DNA from 2 places in the Streptomyces sp. IBSBF 2435 genome. Region 2 is predicted to be linked to the other one. Evidence: riboswitches for the same ligand, from Rfam matches in the RefSeq annotation. Region 2 holds a riboswitch; the other holds the start of a gene.
The links. Region 2 has a riboswitch for S-adenosylmethionine ahead of V7E46_RS26480 (FAD-dependent oxidoreductase). Riboswitches for the same ligand answer to the same signal wherever they lie in the genome.
Positions count from the first base shown of each region.

Region 1 (3,398 bases), on a different contig from region 2:
CCCCCCCCCCCCCCCCCCCCCCCCCCCCCCCCCCCCCCCCCCCCCCCCGGGGGGCTTTTTCCTGCGGTCCACCGCGGGAAGGGGGTGCCCCTCCAGGGCGCGGGTCCTAACCGCCCGGAAGGGGCTGTTGCTGTCGTATCCGGACCGCCGGCCGGTGGTGGGCTGCTCGCGCAGTTCCGCTCCCAGGACCTCGCCCGGGGGTACCCCCGGCGCCTCCGTGCGGGGCACGTCCCGCCGTGCGGACAGCGCGCCACCGCCGTGGCCGGGCGCGCAGTTCCCCGCGCCCCCTCCGGTATCCCCTTGCCGGAGGGGCACTCCAAGAACGCCCGCGCCAGCGGGTGGGCACCCCCTTGCCGGAGGGGAGCCGCAGGACCCCCGCGCACGGGGGAGGGGCGCCCTCTGCGGGAGAGGAACCGTGAGAGCGCTCGCGGCCCTTCGGGGCGCTTCGCGCGGATAGGGTGGGCGGGCTGAGGACCGTACTGACCCACCAGGAGCGTGGACCATGAGCGTTGTGAACCCGGCAGGTGACGAGACCGGGGCGCTGCGGACGTGGCCCGACGTGCTGTCCCACCTGATCGCGGGGCGTGACCTGGGGGTCGACGACACGGCGTGGGCGATGGACGCCATCATGCGCGGCACCGCCACCGACGTGCAGATCGCCGGGTTCGCCGTGGCACTGCGGGCCAAGGGCGAGACCGTCGAGGAAGTCACCGGCATGGTGCGGGCGATGTACGCGCACGCCAACACCATCGACGTACCCGGCGCCACCGTGGACATCGTCGGCACCGGCGGCGACCGGGCCAGGACGGTGAACATCTCCACGATGGCGGCGATCGTGGTCGCCGGCACCGGCGCGAAGGTCGTCAAGCACGGCAACCGGGCCGCGTCGTCGGCCAGTGGCGCCAGCGACGTACTCGGGCACCTCGGGGTGAACCTGGACCTGTCCCCGCAGCGGGTCGCCGAGGTCGCGGAAGAGGCCGGCATCACCTTCTGCTTCGCGGTCAGGTTCCACCCGGCGCTGCGTCATGTGGCCACCGCACGCGGGGAACTGGGTGTCGCCACGACCTTCAACTTCCTCGGCCCGCTGACCAACCCGGCCCGGGTGCGCGCGCAGGCCACCGGCGTCGCCGATCTGCGGATGGCGCCGATCATGGCCGGCGTGCTGGCCGAGCGCGGCTCGTCGGCGCTGATCTTCCGCGGTGACGACGGCCTGGACGAGCTGACCACGACGGCCACCTCGCAGGTCTGGGTGGTCGCCGACGGCAAGGTCTCCCAAGTCGCCTTCGACCCGCGGGACATCGGCATCGACCTGGTACCGGTCGAGGCGCTGCGCGGCGGCGACCCGGCCTACAACGCGGACGTCGCACGGCGGCTGCTGGCCGGCGGGACCGGCCCGGTGCGGGACGCAGTCCTGCTCAACTCGGCCGCCGCGCTGGTGGCCCTCGACCCCGGCGCCGGCACCCTCGAAGAGCGGCTGGCCGCAGGGGTGGCCAGGGCGGCGGAGTCCCTGGACTCCGGGGCCGCCGCGGCCGCCCTGGAGCGCTGGGCGGCGGCCACGAACGCCTGATCCGTCCGCAAGGCACCGTCCGTACCGGTCCGTACCGCGGACGGTGTCTTGCGCTCACGGCGTCCTGTGGCAGAATCCCTTGCAGGTCACGAGTGACAGCGCAAAGGCCCCGGCTCGCTGTCCGGCAACCCTCCGTCCGAGGCGGGGTGCCCCGGGTGATGACCGGGCTGTGAGCAGCGAGGCTCGCAGCAAGCCGGACTGGGGAGTTCTTCATGCGCAAGCGAATGCGATAGGGCCTTCGGCCCCGGTTCCGCCGTACCGCGGTGCCGTAGTGCACCGGTCCATCTTCCGTCCGCTGCCGTCCGACATACCGTCGCGCCCCGCACAGGCGCACGGCGCTGTCGTCCGCCTTCGTGCCAGGAGCCTGCCATGACTGTTTCCGCCGCCGTTTCCGCCGCCTGTACGACCGCTCCCGCCGCCGACACCTGCGACATTCCCGCCCCGCCGCTGCCCGTGCTCGGCCGGGACGTCTCCGTCCCGCTGGTCACCGGCGGCGAAGTCACCTACGCCGCCCTCGACTACGCCGCCAGCGCGCCCGCGCTCCAGCGGGTGTGGGACGACGTGGCCGCGTACGCCCCCTACTACGGCAGCGTGCACCGCGGCGCCGGGTACCTGTCGCAGCTGTCCACCGAACTCTTCGAGCAGAGCCGGGCCACCGTCGCCGGGTTCCTCGGCTGCCGGCCCACCGACCAGGTGATCTTCACCCGTTCCACCACCGACTCGCTGAACCTGCTGGCCGCGGCGCTGCCCGAAGGCACCCAGATCTTCGTCTTCGAGACCGAGCACCACGCGGCGCTGCTGCCCTGGCAGCGGGCGAAGGGCGCGCGGGTCACCTGTCTCGACGCGCCCCGTACGCCGGAACAGGCGGTCGCCGCGCTCGACGTGGCGCTGCACGGTGCGCCCAAGGGGCCCAAGCTGGTGTGTGTCACCGGCGCGTCGAACGTGACCGGCGAGGTGTGGCCGGTACGCCGACTGGCCGCCGCCGCGCACCGGCACGGCGCCCGTATCGTGCTGGACGCCGCGCAGTTGGTGCCGCACCGGGCCGTGAACGTCGCCGAACTCGACGTCGACTGGGTCGCCTTCTCCGGTCACAAGCTCTACGCGCCCTTCGGCGCCGGGGTGCTCGCCGGGCGGCCGGACTGGCTGCGCGACGCCGAGCCCTACCTCGCGGGCGGTGGCGCCACCCGTACGGTGGTCCGGCGGGCCGACGGGCAGGTCGACGCCGAGTGGCACAGCGCGCCTGCCGCGCGGCACGAGGCGGGGTCGCCCAACGTCATCGGCGCGTACGCCGTCGCGGCGGCCTGCAAGGCGCTCGCCGAAACCGGTTTCGACCGGCTGGTCGACCACGAGCGCCGGCTGCTCGGCCTGCTGCGGGAGGGCCTTGCCGGGATCCCCGAGGTGCGGGTGCTGTCGCTCTTCGGCGAGGAGTCCGACCGGGTCGGGGTGCTGACCTTCGTCGTCCAGGGCTGGAACAGCTCGCACCTGGCCGCGGCGCTCTCCGCGGAATACGGCATCGGGGTGCGGGACGGGCTCTTCTGCGCGCATCCGCTGGTGCGGCACCTGCTCGGGGGCGAGGCGGAGGACCCGGGCGCCTGTGGCTCCCCCGACTCCGCGCCCGGCCACCCCTCCTTCAACGCGGTCCGCGTCAGCTTCGGCGTGGGCACGCCGGCCGAGCACATCCGCCGCTTCACCCGCGCGGTCGCCACCCTCGTCCGCGACGGCGCCGCCTGGACATACCACACCGAAGCCGGCCGCTGCGTCCCCACCCCGTCCTAGCCCCGAGGCCCCGGACCGCCGGTGCCGACCCGCGCGCGGGTGGGCCCGCCCCTGC
Region 1 covers NZ_JAJSYW010000100.1:25,093-28,490, forward strand. Annotated here, with positions in the region: gene trpD (anthranilate phosphoribosyltransferase) at 503-1,567, shown strand; SAM riboswitch class IV at 1,652-1,768, shown strand; gene V7E46_RS20045 (aminotransferase class V-fold PLP-dependent enzyme) at 1,937-3,343, shown strand.
Region 1: another riboswitch for S-adenosylmethionine. It lies ahead of V7E46_RS20045 (aminotransferase class V-fold PLP-dependent enzyme); the one in region 2 lies ahead of V7E46_RS26480 (FAD-dependent oxidoreductase).

Region 2 (3,398 bases):
GCGGCATGACGTCGATGGCGTTCTCGCCGTGCACCGGCACCATCGCGTCGACGTACACCAGACGCGAGACGCGCTCCGGGATCCGGTTCGCCACGCCGGAGATGACCATTCCCGCGTAGCTGTGCCCGACGAGCACGACCTCGCCCAGGTCCTGTTCGAGGACGAGGCCGGCGATGTCGTCGACGTGGGTGGTGAGCCCGACCTCGGGGCCGAGCAGGTGCGCGGTGCTCCCGCGGCCGGTGAGGTCGGGTGCGTGGACCCGGTGGCCCCGGGCGGTGAGCAGCGCGGCGACGCGCTCCCAGGACCGTCCGTCGTGCCAGGCACCGTGGACGAGGACGTAGGTGGTCGGGCTGGGCATGGGTGTGCCTCCGTGGAGCGGACGTGGATCTGCCGACAGGCGAAGGGCGGGCCGGGAACGCGGGGGTCCGGCCGGTTCGCCGCGTACCGTCGACAGTAGGGATCCGACAGGTACCTCTCGGTACCCTTCGGATCCATGAGCCTCCGCCCAGGAACCGTCTTCCTCGCCGACTGCCCCGCCCGGCTGGCCATCGAGGTCATCGCCAGCAAATGGGCCGTGGTCACCCTGTTCGCCCTGAGCGACGGCCCGCTGCGGCACGGCGAACTGGCCGAGCTGATCGGCGGCGTCTCCCGCAAGGTCCTCACCCAGACGCTGCGCCGCCTCCAGGCCAGCGGACTCGTCGAACGGCGCGCCTACCGCGAAGCGCCGCCGCGCGTCGAATACCGCCTGACCGAGCTGGGCGGCACGCTCACGGAGCCCATCTCGGCCCTGACCGCCTGGGCGAGATCCCACGGCGAGGCGATCGCCACCTTCCACGAGCGGGCGGGCGGGTCCGCTCCCGGGCCGGCCGGAGGGCGTTGACGTGCGGCGCCGGTGATCGTACTGTTTTTGACGGCATCGAGTGTCAGCGTCAAGCCCTGGCTTGCTGACCGGCAACCCTCCACCGCGGCGGGGTGCTCCAGGTGAAAGCCCGGCAGGGTCACCGACCCGGCAAGCGCGGCATCCCGCACCCTGGGCGGGCGCGTGCCCGCCGGTCCGAGCGTCCCCGCTGTCCGGATCGAGGGGCGAACATCGTATGAGCATCCCCGGCATCTCCTCGTTGGCCTTTCTCACCCCCGCGGACACCGGACCGGCGTCCGTCCCGGCCTGACCCGGAGGACCAGGAGAGCCGGGGGACACGACACCCGACCGCGAGAACCCGACCGCGAGAACCGGTGACCCGGAGAACCGGGACCCCGGGGAGACGACCGGGGGCGGCCCCGACCGGCGGCCGGAACACCGGACCAGCGCACAGCGAAAGGCAGGCACATCGTCATGGCACGCCGAGTGGTGGTCGTCGGGGGCGGGGTGATGGGCTCCTCAGCAGCCTGGCACCTGGCGTCCCGGGGCGACGAGGTCGTCCTGCTGGAGCAGTTCACGCCGGGACACGACCGGGGCAGCTCGTACGGCAGCTCCCGGATCTTCCGGCTGGCCTACGCCGACCCCTTCTACGTCGGCCTGGCGGTGCGGGCGCTGCCGCTGTGGCAGCGGCTGGAGGAGGAGGCCGAGGCGGAGGTGCTGACGCTGAACGGCGTGGTCGACCACGGCCCCGCCGCGACCGTCCGCCGGTTGGAGGACGTCCTGGGCGCGGCGGGCCGTCCGACCCTCGCGCTGACGCCCGCCGAGGTGGCCGAGCGGTGGCCGGGGCTGCGGGCCGACACCGCGGCGCTGTTCCACCCGGAAGCCGGCCGACTACACGCCGACCGGGCCGTCGCCGCCTTCCAGACCGCCGCCCGCAAGCGCGGCGCGCAGGTCAGGCACGGGGTGAAGGTCGCCCGGGTGACCGTCCGCGGTACGGGCGCCGACGTCGTCACCGCCGAGGAGGAGGTCATCGCCGCGGACGCCGTGGTGGTCGCCGTCGGCGGCTGGACGCCGCAGTTCCCGGCCCCGGGCAACGAGGGGCTGCCCGCGCTGCGGGTCACCGCGGAGCAGCCCGCCCACTTCCCGGCAGCGGACGCGCTGGAGTGGCCGAGCTTCATCCACCACGGCGGGGCCGGGCTGCCCGAGGGGTCCGGGATCTACGGGCTGGGCAGCGTCGACGGCGTGAAGGCCGGCTTCCACGGCATCGGCCCGGTGGTGGACCCGGAGCGGGACGAGCGCGTCATCGACCCGGTGGTGCTGCGGAACCTCCAGGAGTACGCGGAGCGCTGGCTGCCCGGCGCGGACCATGCGCACCCGACCACGAAGACCTGCCTCTACACGACGACCCCCGACCACGACTTCGTCATCGACCGCAGCGGACCGTGCACCGTACTGGCCGGGTTCTCCGGTCACGGCTTCAAGTTCGCGTCGGCGGTCGGGGAGCTGGCCGCCGACCTGGTGGCGGGACGGCCGGGCCCCGACCGGTTCGCCAGGACCCGCTTCTGACCGCGCCCGGGCCCGGGCGGGGTGGCGAGCGGTGGCGGTGACGTGTCCGGCCCGCCCGGCGCGGGCACCGCCGTTGACGGCGCCGCACGCGGTTGCGAAAGTTGTCGCAACATCGGTCGCGTCGACGTCGTCCCGGAGGGCGGTTCCCCATGGTGAGCGGTACGCACAGCGCATCGGCCCGCGACGAACTGGCCTCGTACGCCATCGGGCTGGCCGACGCGCTGCCGCCGTACGCCAGCCCCGGCGGGGCCCGGATCCGGCTCGGCGTCAACATCGCGCACCACGACGACACCGCCGCCGACCTGGAGGGATACGCCCGGCCGCTGTGGGGCCTGGCCCCGCTGGCGGCCGGCGGCGGCGCCTTCGCGCACTGGGACCTGTGGGCCCGGGGCCTGGCGGCCGGCACCGACCCCGGGCACCCCGAATACTGGGGCGCCCCCGAGGACATCGACCAGCGCACCGTGGAGTCCGCCGCCCTCGGCTTCGCCCTGGCCCTGGCGCCCGACAAGATCTGGGACCCGCTCACCGGCACGGAAAAGGACCGGGCCGGCGCCTGGCTGGCCCGCTTCCTCCACGCCCGCACCCCGGAGAACAACTGGAACTTCTTCCCCGTCATGGTCTCCCTCGGCCTCGACCGGGTCGGCTACGCCCACGACCGCGACGCCCGGCACGCCCGCCTGGACCGGCTGGAGACCTACGCGCTCGCCGACGGCTGGTACCGCGACGGCCGCACCGAGCAGCGCGACTACTACATCCCGTGGGCCATGCACTTCTACGGCCTGGTCTACGCCGCCCTCGCCGGCGACGAGGACCCCGCGCGCGCGGCCCGCTTCCGGGAGCGGGCCGGCGACTTCGCGCTCGGCTTCCGGCACTGGTTCGCCGCCGACGGCTCCGCGGTGCCGTACGGGCGCAGCCTCGTCTACCGCTTCGCCCAGGGCTCCTTCTGGGGCGCGCTCGGCTACGCCGGGGTCGA
Region 2 covers NZ_JAJSYW010000171.1:5,440-8,837, forward strand. Annotated here, with positions in the region: gene V7E46_RS26470 (alpha/beta fold hydrolase) at 1-358, opposite strand, end outside; gene V7E46_RS26475 (winged helix-turn-helix transcriptional regulator) at 494-880, shown strand; SAM riboswitch class IV at 913-1,022, shown strand; gene V7E46_RS26480 (FAD-dependent oxidoreductase) at 1,334-2,425, shown strand; gene V7E46_RS26485 (DUF2264 domain-containing protein) at 2,575-3,398, shown strand, end outside.